2 regions of the Hansschlegelia sp. genome follow, and region 2 is predicted to be linked to the other one. Evidence: predicted binding sites of a transcription regulator. Region 2 holds the regulator's gene; the other holds the start of a gene.
What was found. The regulator LexA, encoded in region 2, represses DNA repair genes until DNA is damaged. The targets are predictions, from matches to a motif close to TGTTCNNNNTGTGTTCNG.
Positions count from the first base shown of each region.

Region 1: VM780_RS03275 (DUF3072 domain-containing protein) is a predicted target of LexA. The motif match lies at 2,909-2,926, and genes of this name have one in related genera.

Region 1 is NZ_DATLJK010000008.1:19,649-27,742, forward strand. It holds gene ureG (urease accessory protein UreG) at 1-375, shown strand, start outside; gene VM780_RS03265 (nuclear transport factor 2 family protein) at 483-947, shown strand; gene VM780_RS03270 (mannose-1-phosphate guanylyltransferase/mannose-6-phosphate isomerase) at 952-2,373, opposite strand; gene VM780_RS03275 (DUF3072 domain-containing protein) at 2,588-2,899, opposite strand; gene VM780_RS03280 (BA14K family protein) at 3,001-3,546, opposite strand; gene VM780_RS03285 (DUF1176 domain-containing protein) at 3,745-4,812, shown strand; gene VM780_RS03290 (ornithine decarboxylase) at 4,816-6,045, opposite strand; gene VM780_RS03295 (hypothetical protein) at 6,182-6,655, shown strand; gene VM780_RS03300 (ribonuclease T2) at 6,652-7,308, shown strand; gene VM780_RS03305 (cupin domain-containing protein) at 7,305-7,694, shown strand; gene VM780_RS03310 (23S rRNA (adenine(2030)-N(6))-methyltransferase RlmJ) at 7,711-8,094, shown strand, end outside.
Region 2 is NZ_DATLJK010000004.1:46,143-54,236, reverse strand. It holds gene moaC (cyclic pyranopterin monophosphate synthase MoaC) at 1-237, shown strand, start outside; gene glp (gephyrin-like molybdotransferase Glp) at 234-1,454, shown strand; gene lexA (transcriptional repressor LexA) at 1,582-2,295, shown strand; gene VM780_RS01660 (ComEC/Rec2 family competence protein) at 2,289-4,601, opposite strand; gene gltX (glutamate--tRNA ligase) at 4,703-6,136, shown strand; gene gltA (citrate synthase) at 6,294-7,622, shown strand; gene fabZ (3-hydroxyacyl-ACP dehydratase FabZ) at 7,672-8,094, opposite strand, start outside.

The sequences.
Region 1 (8,094 bases), on a different contig from region 2:
GCCTCGATCAACCTCGCGGCGATCGCGGAGATGACCCGCAAGTTCCCGGCCCTCGACCTGATCCTGATCGAATCCGGCGGCGACAATCTCGCAGCGACCTTCTCGCCCGAGCTCGCGGACATCACGATCTACGTCATCGACGTCGCGGGCGGCGAGAAGATCCCGCGCAAGGGCGGCCCCGGCATCACCCGGTCGGACATGCTGGTCGTCAACAAGACGGACCTCGCCCCGATGGTGGGCGCCGACCTCTCAGTGATGGAGGCCGACACGATCCGCATGCGCAAGGACCGGCCATATGTGTTCGCGAGCGTCCGGAACGGGGTCGGCGTCGAGCCGGTGGTCGCGTTCATCAAGCGCGCCGGGGGGCTCGCCTAGCGCCGTGCCGCATGGCGCCCTCGGCGCGCAGGCGCTCCCGCCGCTGGACTCCCGCCGATTTTGCTGAAAGCTGCGCCGACTGAAGACAGCCGCGAGGACCGTGGTCGATGAGCCGTCCGCCCTTCCCGCCGTTCACCGCCGAGACCGCCGCCCAGAAGGCCCGGATGGCCGAGGACGCCTGGAACACCCGTGATCCGCACCGCGTCGCGCAGGCCTATACGGTCGACAGCGTCTGGCGGAACCGGGCGGAATTCCTTCAGGGCCGCGACGCCATCGAAGCCTTCCTGACCCGCAAATGGGCGCGCGAGCTCGATTACCGGCTGATCAAGGAGGTCTGGGCCTGGCATGAGAACCGGATCGCGGTCCGGTTCGCCTATGAGTGGCGCGACGACAGCGGCAGCTGGTTCCGCAGCTACGGCAACGAGAACTGGGAGTTCGACGACGCGGGTCTGATGCGGCGGCGCATCGCCAGCATCAACGATCTGCCGATCGCAGAAGCCGACCGCAAATACCACTGGCCGCTCGGCCGCCAGCCGGATGATCATCCGTCGCTGAGCGAACTCGGCCTCTGAGGCCTCAGATCCGGCGGTAGTCGTCCTCGTAGCGGACGATGTCGTCCTCGCCGAGATAGGCGCCGGACTGAACCTCGATCAGGTCGAGCGGCTCCTCGCCCGGGTTCTCCAGGCGGTGGCGCGCGCCGAGCGGGATGTAGACCGACTCATTCTCGCCGATGAGCCGGGCTTCCTCGTTGATCGTGACGCGCGCAACCCCCCGCACCACGATCCAGTGCTCGGCGCGGTGGGCGTGGCTCTGCAGGGACAGCTTGCGGCCGGGCTTCACGGTGATGCGCTTCACCTGGAAGCGGCCGCCGTGGTCGATGATCTGGTACGAGCCCCATGGCCGGTGCATGAACGCGGCCTGCGTCGCGGTGCCCTCGCCGTCCGCGGCGAGCCGGGCGACGAGGTCCTTCACCTCGTCGGACCGCCCGCGCGTGGTGACCAGCACGGCGTCGCCGGTCGAAACCACCACCAGATCCTCCACGCCGACCACCGCCGTGAAGTGCTTTTCGGAGCGCACGTAGCAGTTTCGACTGTCGGCGGCGGCGCTCGGGCCGATCAGCGCGTTGCCGGCGGCGTCGCGCTCCGCGACGTCCCACAGCGCCGACCACCCGCCGACATCCGACCAGCCGAACTCCGCCGGAGCGACCGCGGCGAGCGGCGTCCGCTCCATCACCGCATAATCGATCGAGTTCGCCTCGGCGGCGGCGAAGCTCTCGGGATCGAGCCTGAGGAAGTCGAGGTCGCTGGTGGCGCGCTCCACGGCTGCCGCCGCGGGGCCGGCGATCGCGGGCGCCAGTCGCGCGAGTTCCGACAAGAGCGTTTCGGCGCGGGCGAGAAAATTCCCGGAATTCCAGACGCAGCCTTCGGCGACCAGTTTCTCCGCGAGCGCCGGCTCAGGCTTTTCCACAAACGCGGCGACCTCCATCACGCCGTCTGCTCCGGCGAGCGGCGCGCCTGCGCGGATATAGCCGTATTTGGAGGTCGGCCTGCTCGGCTTGACGCCGAACGTGACGATCCGGCCGACGCCCGCCGCCGGCAGACCGCGATCGACGGCGGCCAGAAATCCCGCCGGATCGGTGATGACGTGATCGGAGGCGACCACGAGGATCAGGGCGTTCGGGTCGCGGTCCAGGGCGATCCGCGCGGCGGCCCCGATGGCCGCCGCCGAGTCGCGCCGCACCGGCTCCAGCGCGAGCACGGCCTTGACGCCGATCTGCTCCAGTTGCTCGGCGGCGATGAAACGATGCTCGTGATTGGCCACCACGATCGGCGTCTGGAAGCGATCAGGGTCCGCGACCCGCAAGGCCGCGTCCTGCAACAGCGTGCGCTCGCCCGCCAGCGGCAGAAATTGCTTCGGGTAGCTCGCGCGCGACGCCGGCCACAGCCTCGTCCCGGACCCACCGCACAAGATGACCGGGATGATCTTCGTCTTCGCCATGCCGCTTCGCGCAACCCGTGGGCGCGAATTATAGACCGCTCGCACGACGGAAGACGATCCCGCCCATGCTCACGCGGCCGGCAGCGACAGGCAGTCTCGTCTAACGCGTTTGGATGTCGCGAGCCCGCCCCACAGAACCGACGAACGCGAGCGCGGCCTTGGGCCTCGGCTTGGCTCAGGGGGGCCCAAGAACACGTCAGCCTACCGCCGAAGCTCAGCGCTGCTCGTTCCGGGCCGTTTTCAGTTCGTCGATCAGCATCGAAGCCTCGGCCTTGGTCAGGTCAGGCTTGAAGGCGGCGGACCCGGTCTCTTCCGAGAGGGTCTTCAGATAGGAGGCCTGCGCGCCGGTCATCGGCTCGTCGCCGGACACCCAGTCGGCCGGGTCCTTCTCCGTGTTGCTGGCCGGATCAGGCGCCGTTTTGGGATTGACGTCGACAGACTCGGCGCCCGCGCCCGGCTTGGGAGCATCGGGATCGGCGGCGCGGCGCGCGTCGGTCCGACTTTGCGGGGTGCTGTGATCGGTCATCCTCGCCTCCGTTCTAGTTTCGTTCGCACACTGAACGCCTGTCCGCCCGGCGAGGTTCCGGCGAAAAGGCGGGCCCGCCTCTGTGAGGCGGGCCCTGACGCTTACGGGCAGCGGTAGAGGCGACCGCCCCGTCCGATGAATGTCTCGGTGCGCCAGTTGTAGCTGCGGTAGCGGCTCGCGCACCAGGATTTGGTGCGATAGCGGGGCCGCGCGGAGCTCGCGATGGCCGCTCCTAGAGCCAGCCCGGCGATTCCCGCGCCCCAGTAACCGGAATGCCGGTGACGGTAGCGATGGCCATAATAGTAGCGGCGGCCGCCATAATACCGATGGCCGCGATAGCGCCGATAGCCATAGTTGGTCCCGCCGTTCCAGCCGCGGTTCCAGTGCCCGCGATGGCCGCCACGATGTCCGCCGCCATGCCAGCCGCGGTGGCCGCCGCCGCCCCAGCCACGGTGGCCGCCGCGATGTCCATGACGATCGCGAACCTCTTGGATGTCTCCGGCGTTAAGCCGCGCCATTGCGTCGGCCCGCACCTGGTCGAGCGACGGAGCAGGCGCCGCATCCCTGCTTGGCGCGCGGGGCGCGGCCTCTGCAAAGCTCGCGAACCCAAAGGTGGCGGCGAACGCTAAGGTAAGAGCCTTCTTCATTTGTTCTTCTCCTCTGATGCGCGGCGCGTGGCCGCGCCCACAGTCCTCCCGTAGCTGAACTGCGTCCGGAGCCTTCGGGTTGCGACTTTTCTTGGGCAGGCGCAGCCGGCTCTATAACGTCTTCGTGAAGGAGACGGGCCTTCCCCGACCGGCGGCGATCGAAGACTCCCGCGTCTCCTGCAGCCGAAAGACATGATCATGCGACTGCTCCTTCTCCTGCTCTCGGTTCTTCTGGCCGGACCTGCTTTGGGTTCCGAGCAGAGGTTCGGGGCGTGGACCGCCGCATGCTCGGACGCCAAGAGCGGACCGAATTGCCACGCCGCCACCGAGGCGCCGGCCTCGGGCGCGCAGAGCGCGCGGCTGACCGTGTCGCGCGAGCCGGCGAAGGACGCGCAGCCGCGCCTTACGCTGACGCTCGTCGGCCCCCTGAGCGCGCCGCCGCGGCCGAGGCTGGCGGTCGCCATCGACGGCGGACCGCCGGTGAGGCTCGCCTCGGGTTCGGATCTCTCTGCGGCGCCGGGGGAAGAACCCGGCGCGACGGATTTGCGCCTGTCCGAAGGCGCGACGCGGCGGCTGCTGCCCTTCCTGCGGCGCGGCAAGGCGCTCAGCGCTACGGTGTCCGGCGAAGGCGGCGATCCGGTCTCGGCCGAGCTGTCGCTCGCTGGCTTCGGACCCGCCGCCGCCGAGATGGACAACCGGCAGGGTCGCGCCGAGCGGCCCGACGCGCTTTCGGCGCTGATCGGCGGCGCGAGCCCGGCGGCGCTGTCGGGCCGCCTGAGAGACGTCCCCCGCGACGCCGCGCCTGCGCCGCTCAAGCAGGCCATGGCGGAGCGGGACTGCCCGGTCTGGGACACCGCCGAGGGCGACCCGTCCTTCCTGGCCGAAGAGTCGTTCGCGGCCGATCTTGGCGGCGGACGAACGCTATGGTCCATCGTCTGCACGTCGGGCGCCTACAACGTTGAATCGGCGCTGTTCATCGAGGACCCGTCTCGCGCCGCCAACCGGTTCGAGCCGCTGCTGTTCGCCTCCTTCGTGGAGTCGATCGGCTGGACCGGCGTCGACACCCTCTCGAACGTCGCCTACGACCCGGACAAGAAGCAGCTCACGGCGTTCGACAAGGGGCGCGCCGCTGGCGACTGCGGCACGGTCGGGACCTGGGAGTGGGTCGGCGCCGCCTTCCGGATGATCGAATACCGCGCCAAGGAGGAGTGCGACGGCGCCGGTAAGCCGGAGAATTTCCCCATCGTGTTCCGGGGCGAGCGCTGAGCCTCACGCCATCGCGGCGCGCGGCTCGACATTGGCGACGCCTTCCAGGCCTTCGGACGTCTCGAACGGCGCAGCGACCTCGACGAAGTCGTTCGGATAGAAGCCGTTGAAGTGGGTCCTGAGGGCGAGGCTGTAGGCCCCGATGTGGCCGATCTCGATCCAGTCTCCGGTCCCGACCGTGTCCGGCAGCCAGAACGGCCTAGACAGGATGTCCACCGAATCGCAGGTCGCGCCGCACACGCGGAACGGCGCGAGCCGCGCCGCTGACGCGCGCTTCGGCCGCGCACGGGCCGGATCGGGGATGAGTTGCGCCGGCAGCATGATCTTGCCGGTCCAGGAATCCGACAGCGAGCTCCAGATCCCGTCATTGATGTAGAGCCGCTGACCCTTCTTCAGCAGCACCCGCACCACCACCGAGAGGCAGCGCGCGACGATGACGCGCCCGGGCTCCGCGACCAGCGGCAGGTCGCCAAGCCCCCACTCGTCGATCTCGCGCTGGACGCGCGCAAGCAACGCGCCGACCTCCGGGGCCGCCGGCGCGGGCCGCTTCGGATCATGGCCGTAGGGCGCGGGAAAGCCTCCGCCGATGTCGAGCTCCGCCAGCTCCACGCCGGCGCGGCCCCGCACCCAGGCGGCGCTCGCCACCGCCCGGTCATAGGTTGCAAGATCCTCGACCTGACTGCCGACATGGAATGTCAGCCCGGCGCGGAAGCCGATCCCGTCGATCCGCCGCAGCAGCTCGACCGCGTGGGCCGGCGCGGCGCCGAACTTTTTCGACAGCTCGTAAGCGGCGTGACCCTTGGTGGCGAGGCGGACGAACAGCGTGAGATCGCCCGGCGCAATGTCCTGGGCGCGCACGACGCGGAGGATCTTGGCGATCTCGTCCTCATGGTCGACCGCGATCGACCTGATCCCGTAGGTCTCGAGAGCGAGCCTCACGTCGGACTGCGCCTTCACGGGATGCATGTAGAGCAGCCGGGCCGTGTCGGAGGCCTTGCGCGCCGCCGCGAACTCCGCCGGGCTCGCGACGTCGAACGCCGAGACGCCAGCGCGGGCAAGAGCGTCGAGCACGAAGTCCTCGCCATTGGTCTTCACCGCATACGCGGTGAGGCCGCGAAAGCCCGAGAGGAACGCGGCGGCGTCCGCCGTCAGAACCGAAGGCCGGAAGGCGTAGAGCGGCCGGTCCGGCCTCAGCGCCAGAGCCGCGTCCCGAGCGGTCTCGAACTTTTCCATGCTGTTACGCCCTTGTTACGACCGGGCGCCGGAAGGTAGCGGTCGCGGCCGCGATCCCAAGTCCCGCCCGCCGCTCCGCTTGATTTGCGCCGCCGCCCGAACGATGGTCGACGGCGTCGGCCAGAGGGTTTCGGTGATGAGAAACGCGTTGATTGCGGCTGCGGCGGGGGCGCTGCTCTGCGTCGCGGGGAACGGCGCCGCCTCGGCGGCGGATTACAGCTCCGGCGCCAGCGCCGGGGGCAACACCGCGCACGCCTCATTGTACCGCGGCTTCACCGGCCGCCTGCCCTCCTGCGCCGATCCGCGTGTTCATCATCAGATCCGCGACGCGTTCGCCAAGCGCGAGCGCATGTACTGGCATTCGGGCTTGGCGCTGTCGGACTTCACCCGCCCCGCCGAGCTCGGCTACCGCAGCTGGGGGGCTGAGTTCATCCCGCGGCGCTTCTGTTCGGCCGAGGCCGTCACGAATGACGGCGTGCGCCGCCATGTCTTCTGGCTGGTGGCCGAAGGGCAGCAGTGGCTCTCCCTCGGAGCCGGCGTCGACTGGTGCGTGACCGGGCTTGATCGCAACTACGCCTTCGCGCCCGAATGCAAGATGGCCCGCCCGTGAGGCTTTTGGCGGCGGCCTTTGCGGCCGCTGCGGTTCTGGGCTCAGGGCCGGCGCAGGCGCAATCCGGCCGCTCCGGCGGTTTCGACTTCTACGTCCTGTCGCTCTCCTGGTCGCCGACCTATTGCGCGACGAAGGGCTCGCGCGCGGATCCCGCGCAATGCGGAACGCAGCAGCCCCGCGGCTTCGTGGTCCACGGGCTCTGGCCGCAATATGAGCGAGGTTTTCCGAGCGACTGCGCCGTCACGGGCCGGAGCCCGACGCGCGCGCAGATCGACGGCGTTCTGGACCTGATGCCGAGCCCGGGACTTGTCCGGCATGAATGGCGACGGCATGGGACCTGTACGGGGCTCGATCCGAGCTCATATTTCAGGCAGATCAGGACGGCTGCGGAGCGCGTCCGGGTGCCCGACGCCTTCGCGGCGGGCGACGCGCGGATCGAGACCTCGCCGGCCGCAGTGGAAGAGGCCTTCGTCGCCGCCAACCCCTCGCTCCGCCCCTCGATGATCGCCGTTCAGTGCCAGGGGCGTCTGCTCAATGAAGTGCGCATCTGCATGACCAAGGATCTCCGATTCAGGCCCTGCGCGGAGGTCGACCGGCGCGCCTGCCGGTCGGGCGCCGTGGTGATGCCGGCCTCTGGCGGAGACGGACGATGACCGACGCTCCCGACGCCGCCATGCGGCTGCACCTGCTGGGGACCGCGGCCGAGCCGCCGGAGGAGAGCGCGCCGCCGCCCGACCGCGTGATCGAGGGCGCGCCGACCTTCCGAACCCATGTGCATTACGAGGCGCCCGACGGCCGGCTGTTCGCGGGCGTCTGGGAAGCCACGACCGGGGCGTGGCGGGTCGCCTATGACGAATGGGAATGGTGCCGCCTGCGCTCCGGGCGGTGCGTGGTCACGCCCGACGGCGGCGAGCCCAAGGCGCTTGGTCCGGGCGACGCCATGGTGCTGGAGCCCGGCTTCACCGGCGTCTGGTCGGTGATCGAGCCCTGCGCCAAAGACTTCGTCGTCATGCTGCCGCCAGCGGCTGAAGACGCGTGAGACGCGCCGCGTTCCCGTGAACTACCGTCACGCGTTCCACGCCGGAAACTTCGCGGACGTGCTGAAGCACGTCGTTCTTGCGCTGATTGTGCGCCACCTGAACGGCAAGCCCGCCCCCTGGAGCTATCTCGACACCCATGCCGGCTGCGGGATCTACGACCTCGCCGGGGAGCAGGCGGAGCGCACCGGCGAGTGGCGCAACGGCGTCGGCCGCCTCGACGGCCGCAATCTCGGCAAAGCCGCCGAGGCGATCCTCGCGCCATGGCGCGAGGTCCTCGCGCGCGTCGCCGCGGATCATCCGGGCGCGCGGCTCTATCCGGGATCGCCCGAGATCGTCCGCCGCATGGCGCGCCGCGACGACCGCCTTCGGCTCTGCGAGATGCACCCGAAGGACTCCGCC
Region 2 (8,094 bases):
TCGAAAGTCTCGGTCGATCTCAGGCCCGACGAGACGCTGCCGGGCGTCGTGGTGACCGCGACCGCGCGGGTGACCGGCCCCACCGGCGTTGAGATGGAGGCGCTTACCGCGGTCTCCGTCGCGTGTCTCACGGTGTACGACATGACGAAGGCGGTCGACCGCGGAATGCGGATCGAAGGCGTGCGGCTGCTCGCCAAGTCCGGCGGCCGCTCCGGAGACTTCAGGGCCGAAGGATGAGCGGCCTTCTCCCTGTCGCGGAGGCTCGCGCCCGTATCATCTCGGGCCTGAAAACGCTTCCGTCCGAGCAGGTTCGATTGGGCGAGGCGCTCGGCCGAACGCTTGCCGCGCCGCTCCATGCGCTCCGGACGCAGCCGCCATGGGATTGCTCCGCGATGGACGGCTATGCGGTGCGCTCGGCCGATGTCGCGACCGCCCCGGCGCGTCTGCGCGTCGTCGGTGAAGCCGCGGCCGGAAAGGCTTTCGGCGGCGAGATCGGCCGCGGAGAAGCCGCACGGATCTTCACCGGCGCTCCGCTGCCCGCGGGGGCGGACGCGGTTCTCCTCCAGGAGAACGCCGCGCGCGAGGGCGACGAGGTGGTCGCGCACGAGGCGGTCCCGGTCGGCCGCCATGTCCGTCGGGCGGGCCTCGATTTTACGGCCGGCGAGACACTGCTGCCCGAGGGCCGGCGGCTCGGGGCGCGCGATCTCGCGCTCGCCGCGGCGCTCGGCCACGCCTCGGTCCCCGTCGCGCGGCGGCCGCGCGTGGCGATTCTGGCCACTGGCGACGAACTCGCCCTACCCGGCGCAGAGACTGGCCCGGACCAGATCTTCGCATCGAACGGCTTTGCGATCGCGGCCGCCGTGACCGGCGAAGGCGGCCTGCCGCTCGATCTCGGCGTCGCGCCGGACGATCCAGCGGCGATCCGCGCCGCCATCGAGCGCGCCATCGACGAGAGGGCCGATGTCCTCGTCACGCTCGGCGGCGCTTCCGTGGGCGACCACGACCTCGTCCGGCCGGCGCTGGAGGCCTGCGGCGTCGCGCTCGACTTCTGGAAGATCGCGATGCGGCCCGGCAAGCCGATGATGGCCGGGCGGCGGGGCGAGATGCTGGCGCTTGGCCTTCCCGGCAATCCCGTCTCGGCCATCGTCTGCGCCGTGCTGTTCTTGATGCCCGCGCTTCGGCGTCTCTCGGGGCGCGCCGACATCGAGCCGCAGATCATCCCGGGGCGGCTTGGCCGGGACATGCCGGCCAACGACCATCGCGAAGACTATCTGCGGGCCGCCCTGACCTTCGATCCGGATGGAGTCGCCGTCGCGACTGGCTTCCCGCGGCAGGATTCGTCCATGCTGCGGCGGCTCACCGAAGCCGAATGCCTGCTCGTTCGCCCGGCCGGCGCGGCCGCTGCCCGGGCGGGCGATCCCTGCATGATTCTGCCTCTGCCGCATCCGCTCTGAAGCCGAAGCGCAGGAGCGGATTCCCGACGTCCGCCCCGGCATGAACCGAACGTTAACTGTTGCAGAACACATCTAGAACAGGTAGATTTCTGTTCATGATTTGTTTTGCACCGTCGCGGACCCGCCCATGTTGACCCGCAAGCAGTACGAGCTTCTGCGCTTCATTCATGAGCGGCTGAAGGAGGCCGGCGTGCCGCCCTCCTTCGAGGAGATGAAGGAGGCGCTCGACCTCAAGTCGAAGTCGGGCATTCATCGGCTCATCATGGCTCTCGAGGAGCGCGGCTTCATCCGGCGCCTGCCGAACCGGGCGCGCGCGCTCGAAGTGCTGAAGCTGCCAGAGGCCGCGGCCCCCTCGGTCACGCGGCCGACCCCCCGGTTCTCGCCGAGCGTGATCGAAGGCAATCTCGGGCGGCTCAAGCCCGCTTCTTCGAACGACGACGACGGCGAAGATCGGCGCTCGGCCGTGCATGTGCCGGTGATGGGCCGGATCGCCGCCGGCGTGCCGATCTCGGCGATCCAGACCAGGAGCCACACGATCGCGGTGTCTCCGGACCTGCTGTCGACCGGCGAGCACTTCGCTCTCGAGGTGCGCGGCGATTCGATGATCGAGGCCGGCATTCTGGATGGCGACCTCGTCCTCATCCGCCGTCAGGACACCGCCGACACGGGCGACATCGTGGTCGCGCTGGTGGACGAGGAAGAGGCCACTTTGAAGCGGCTGCGGAAGCGCGGCGCCTCGATCGCGCTTGAAGCCGCAAACCCCGCCTATGAAACGCGGATCTTCGGCCCCGACCGCGTCGCCATCCAGGGACGGCTCGTCGGGCTGATCCGCCGCTACTGATCGTCCGGAGAGGTCTCGTCTTCCTCCTCCGCCTCGGCGGAACCGGTGGGGTCGACCGGCGGAGGCCTGAGGTCCTTGACGGGCGCCGTCGGGGCGAACGCCAGACGCGCAGCGGCGGCCGGAGGCGGCGTCGGGGGCTGGCGCGTCCATGGCCTTGAGCCCGCGGGGTCGAGGGCGGCGACGCCCGAAAAGCCATCGCCGGAGCGCGTGAGGCTCAGCGCGCCGGTCGCTGCGAGGATTCTTCGGTCAACCACCGCCGCCGTCTCCGCGCAGGCCGCCGGCGCGTCAAGGCGCGTGACGACAAGCGCCGCCCGCCGGCAGTCCTCCTCCAGTCCCCTCGGGTCCCACGACAGCGCGACGACGCCACCGCCCGCGAGGGGCGCGGTGCAGCCATAGGCGTCGCACCGCACGTCGCGTGCGGCGTCCCGCGTCGGCGCAGGCGAGCCGTCGGCCGCAAACCAGACCTTGGCGGCGAACCGGCCCGGGCTGGCGCCGAGCAGCGCGAGCCGGCCATCCGGCGCCCGCGCCGCAAGCGCCCGACCCGATGCGTCGATCACGACGTCCGGCCGCGCCGGAAACGCCGCAAGCGCGAGCGCCGCCCCGAGAATCGGGAGCCCGCCCCAGCGCAGCGCCGTTCGCCAGAGGCAGAGCCATGCGATCCCCAGCGCGAAGAGGCTGAGGGCGCCCGGCCCGAACGCCACGACGTTGCGTTCGGCGCCTGGCCAGGCGGCGACCGCTCCAGCGACGGCGAGCACGCCCTCGAGTCCGAAGCCCATGAGACGCCACCAGATCGCGTCCAGTCCTAGGGGCGCGAACAGCAGCCCGGCGATCGCCGCCGGCATCACGATCAGCCCGACTAAGGGCTCCGCGAGCGCGTTGCCCGCCAACGCGTAAGGCGTCAGGCGCTGGAAATGATAGGCGGCGAACGGCGCGGTCGCGAGCCCGGCGATGAGGGTCGTCATAACCGCGAGCGTCGCCGCGCGTCGAAGGCGGCGCGTGAGCGCCGCGCCGCGCGAGGCCGGCGGCGGCGCGGGAGGCAGGTCACGCCTGGTCTCGAACCACGCCACCAGGCCGGCCACGGCGGCGAAGGACATCTGAAAACTCGGCCCAAGCAGCGCATCGGGCGTCCAGGCGGTCACCAGCAGCCCGGCGAGCGCGAAGTTGCGGGGCGCCAGCGCGGACCGGCCGATCATCACGGCGAGCAACGCGACCGCGATCATGACGTAGGAGCGCTGCGTCGCGACCTCCGCGCCGGAGAGCGCGAGATAGAAGGTGGCCCCGGCGAGCGCCACCGCTGCGCCGATTTCCTTGACCGGCAGGCTGAGCGCCGCGCGCTGGGAGAGCGCGAGCAGCGCCCGCGCGAACCAGAACAGCGTGCCGGCCACGAGCGCCATGTGCAGCCCGGAAATGGACAGGATATGGCTGAGGCCGGCGGCGCGGAGGTCGTCCGAGACCGAGGGCGGGATCGGGCCTTGCACGCCCGTGACCAGAGCCGCCGCCACCGCGCCTTCCGGGCCGCCCACGGCGGCCGAGATGCGCGCGGTGAGGTCCGCGCGCAGTCGCTCCAGCCGCGCCGCCGCGTCCGACATGACGCCACCCGGAGAGGCCGGCAGAATACGGATGTCCTTCGCGCCGTAGCCGGTCGCGCCGATCTGCTCGAAGAAGGCCACGCGCGCGAAGTCGTAGCCGCCGGGGCGCACGGGCCCCTCCGGCGGCCGCCAGAGCGCCGTCAGCGCAATGCGGTCGCCGGCCGCCAGCGGCGGATCTGCGCGCGCGGTCACCCGAACGCGGGCCGGCATGTCGCGCGCGGCCAGCGTGATGAACCGTTCCGGCGCGATCGTCAGCCGCCGCATGCCGCGCGCGCGCGGCTCGACGAACAGGACGCGGCCGACCACCTCCCCGCGCAGCGGCCGCTCGAGCGTCGGCGCTTCTGCGCGGACCGTCGCGAGCTTGCCGGCGAGAAAGCCCGCGCCGCCGAAGGTCAGGCCGAGCGCGAGCCAGAGCGCGAGGAATCTGCCGCGGGCAAGCCAGAGCAGCCCGAGCCCGAGACCGAGGGGCGCTGCGCTCGCCCACAGTTCGGGCTCGCGGCCCGCCGAGAAGTAGATCGCGGCGCCGCAGCCGAACGCGACGGGAAGCCAGAGCGCCGGTCGACCGGCCTCCGCCTCCTCGGCGAGCAGCGCCGACAGTCGGGCGGAAGCCGCGCCGCCCCATGCCGTCGCCGCGCGGTCGGGACCGGCCGCCCGATCCTCCGGAATGGCCGCTGCGCGCGCCCTGCCCCGCTTTGGCCGGCCCGGCTGCTCCGCCATCGGCGCGTCTTTCCCCCGGTCGCAGGCCCATGCTACACCGGCGCGCCGCGGCGTACAGACGACGCCGCACCCCTCCCCCGAGCGCGAGAGAACGACCTGAAGTGAGCGAGACCGTCGTCACACGCTTCGCGCCGTCGCCGACGGGCTTCCTGCACATTGGCGGCGCGCGGACCGCGCTGTTCAACTGGCTGTTCGCCAGAAGTCTCGGCGGCACGATGCTGCTGCGGATCGAGGACACCGATCGCGCCCGGTCGACCGACGCCGCGATCGCGGCGATCCTCGACGGCCTGAAGTGGCTCGGTCTCGACTGGGACGGCGAGCCTGTCTTCCAGTTCGCCCGCGCCGCCCGGCACCGCGAGGCGGTGGAGCGGATGCTGGCCGAGGGCCGCGCCTATCGTTGCTACGCGACGGCCCAGGAGCTTGAGGAGATGCGCGCCAAGGCGCAGGCCGAAGGGCGTCCGCCGCGCTACGACGGCCGCTGGCGGGACCGGCCGGAGACCGATTGGCCGACGGACCGCCAGCCGGCGATCCGGCTCAAGGCGCCGATCGAGGGCGAGACCGTCATCGACGATCTCGTGCAGGGGCGCGTCGTCATCCCCAACAAGGACCTCGACGACCTCGTGCTGCTGCGCTCGGACGGAACGCCGACCTACATGCTGGCGGTCGTGGTCGATGATCACGACATGGGCGTGACGCACGTCATCCGCGGGGTCGACCATCTCACCAACGCCGCCCGCCAGGCGCAGATCTACGACGCCATGGGCTGGAGCGCGCCCAAGATGGCGCATATCCCGCTGATCCATGGCCCGGACGGGGCGAAGCTCTCGAAGCGCCACGGCGCGCTCGGCGTGGAGGCCTACCGGGAGATGGGCTTCCTGCCGGCAGCGCTGCGCAACTACCTCGCCAGGCTCGGCTGGAGCCATGGCGACGATGAGATCTTCTCGACCGAACAGGCGGTCGAGTGGTTCGATATCGGCGACGTCGGCCGTTCGGCGGCGCGCTTTGATCAGGTCAAGCTGCAGAACCTGAACGGCCATTACATGCGGGCGACGCCTGACGCGGAGCTGATGGAGGCTTTCCGCGCCGCGCTTCCCTACCTGCCGGGCGGACCCGCCGCGATCGCGCGGCTCGATGAAACCGGCCGCTGGCCGGCGCTTGAGGGAGCGCTTCCGGGCCTCAAGGAGCGCGCGAAGACTCTCGTCGAACTGCTGGACGGCGCGCGCTTCCTTCTCGATGAGCGGCCGCTGTCGCTGGAGCCCGCCGCAGAGCAGTTGCTGACGCCCGACGCGCGCCGGCTGCTCGCGCTGCTCGCCGAGCGCCTCGCGGCGATCGACCCCTGGACGGCCGCCGAGGCGGAAGCCGCCGTGCGTGCGGTGGCGGAGGAGGCCGGCGTCAAGCTCGGCACGGTGGCGCAGCCGCTGCGGGCCGCCCTGACCGGACGCAAGACTTCGCCGGGCATCTTTGACGTCCTGGTCGCCCTCGGACGGCAAGAGAGCCTGGCGCGGATCGCGGATCAGGCCGCGCAGCCGGCGTGATCCGGCCAGGACTGGCGCTGACGTTTGACAGCGCTAGTTCGCACTGCAACAAAAGTAGCGTCGCGCCGTCCCTGCGCCCTCCCCCTCCTGCGAGCCGGAGAGCCACGTGCCGTTCCTGGCGCGACAAGGCCATAATTCCAGCGAAGGGGCATGGCGCATGAATGCGACGACCAGCACGCTCAAGGTTCAGGAAGGCTCGCCGGAAGCCGGTCATCTGAGCGTCGAAGGGGCGGAGCTTGATCTTCCGATCAAGCACGGCTCGATCGGCCCGTCCGTTCTCGACGTCCAGACGCTCTACAAAGACACGGGCCTGTTCACCTACGACCCGGGCTTCACCTCGACCGCCAGCTGCGAGTCGAAGATCACCTATATCGACGGCGACGCGGGCCTGCTGCTCTACCGCGGCTACCCCATCGACGAGCTCGCGGAGCACGGCGACTTCCTTGAGACCTGTTATCTGCTGCTGTTCGGCGAGCTGCCGACCTCGGCGCAGAAGGCGGAGTTCGACCGCCAGGTCACGCGCCACACCATGGTCCACGAGCAGATGTCGCGCTTCTACAGCGGCTTCCGGCGCGACGCGCATCCTATGGCGGTGATGTGCGGCGTCGTCGGCGCGCTCTCGGCCTTCTATCACGACTCGACCGACATCACCGATCCCGAGCAGCGGCTGATCGCCTCGATCCGCATGATCGCCAAGACGCCGACGCTTGCGGCCATGGCGTACAAATATTCGATCGGCCAGCCCTTCGTATATCCGCAGAACGCGCTCGATTTCTCCGCGAACTTCCTCAACATGTGCTTCGCGGTGCCGTGCGAGGAGTACAAGGTCAACCCGGTCCTGGCGCGCGCGATGGATCGGATCTTTATCCTGCACGCCGATCACGAGCAGAACGCTTCCACCTCGACGGTGCGGCTCGCGGGCTCTTCGGGCGCCAATCCGTTCGCCTGCATCGCGGCCGGCATCGCCTGCCTGTGGGGTCCGGCGCATGGCGGCGCCAACGAGGCCGCGCTCAAGATGCTTGGCGAGATCGGCACGCCCGACAAGGTCGAGCTCTATGTCCAGAAGGCCAAGGACAAGAACGACCCGTTCCGCCTGATGGGCTTCGGCCACCGCGTCTACAAGAACTACGACCCGCGCGCCAAGATCATGCAGAAGACCTGCCACGAGGTCCTCGCCGAGCTCGGCATCCAGGACGACCCGCTGCTCGAGGTGGCGGTGGAGCTCGAGAAGATCGCGCTCAAGGACGAGTACTTCATCGAGAAGAAGCTCTACCCGAACATCGACTTCTATTCGGGCATCACGCTCAAGGCGATGGGCTTTCCGACGGCGATGTTCACGGTGCTTTTCGCAGTGGCGCGCACCGTCGGCTGGATCGCGCAGTGGAAGGAGATGGTGGAGGATCCGTCGCAGCGGATCGGGCGTCCGCGCCAGCTCTACACCGGCGCGCCCGAGCGCGACTACGTGCCGATCAATGAGCGCCGCTGAGGCGGCCGCCTGAGCATGAAAAAAGCCCCGCCTGCCGGCGGGGCTTTTTTTATTTGTCGACCAGCATGGCCGAAATCTCGGCCTCGCACACCAGCGCGCCGGCCACCTTCGCCTCGCCGCGGAACCACCACATGTTGGCGCGCTTCCTGATCTGCGTCATGTGGTACTCGACCACGTCGCCAGGCGTCACCGGCTTGCGGAACTTCGCCTTGTCGATCGTCATGAAGTAGACGATCCGCGGCGAGTTCGGCGCGGTGCGGGACGCGACGCAGATCGCCCCCGCCGTCTGCGCCATTCCCTCGATCAGCAGCACGCCCGGCATCACCGGCGCCTGGGGGAAATGGCCCTGAAAATGCGGCTCGTTGAACGTGACGTTCTTGATCCCGACGCCGGACCTGTCGCCGTCGATGTCGATGATGCGGTCGACCAGCAGGAACGGATAGCGGTGCGGCAGATAAGACATGATCGCCGC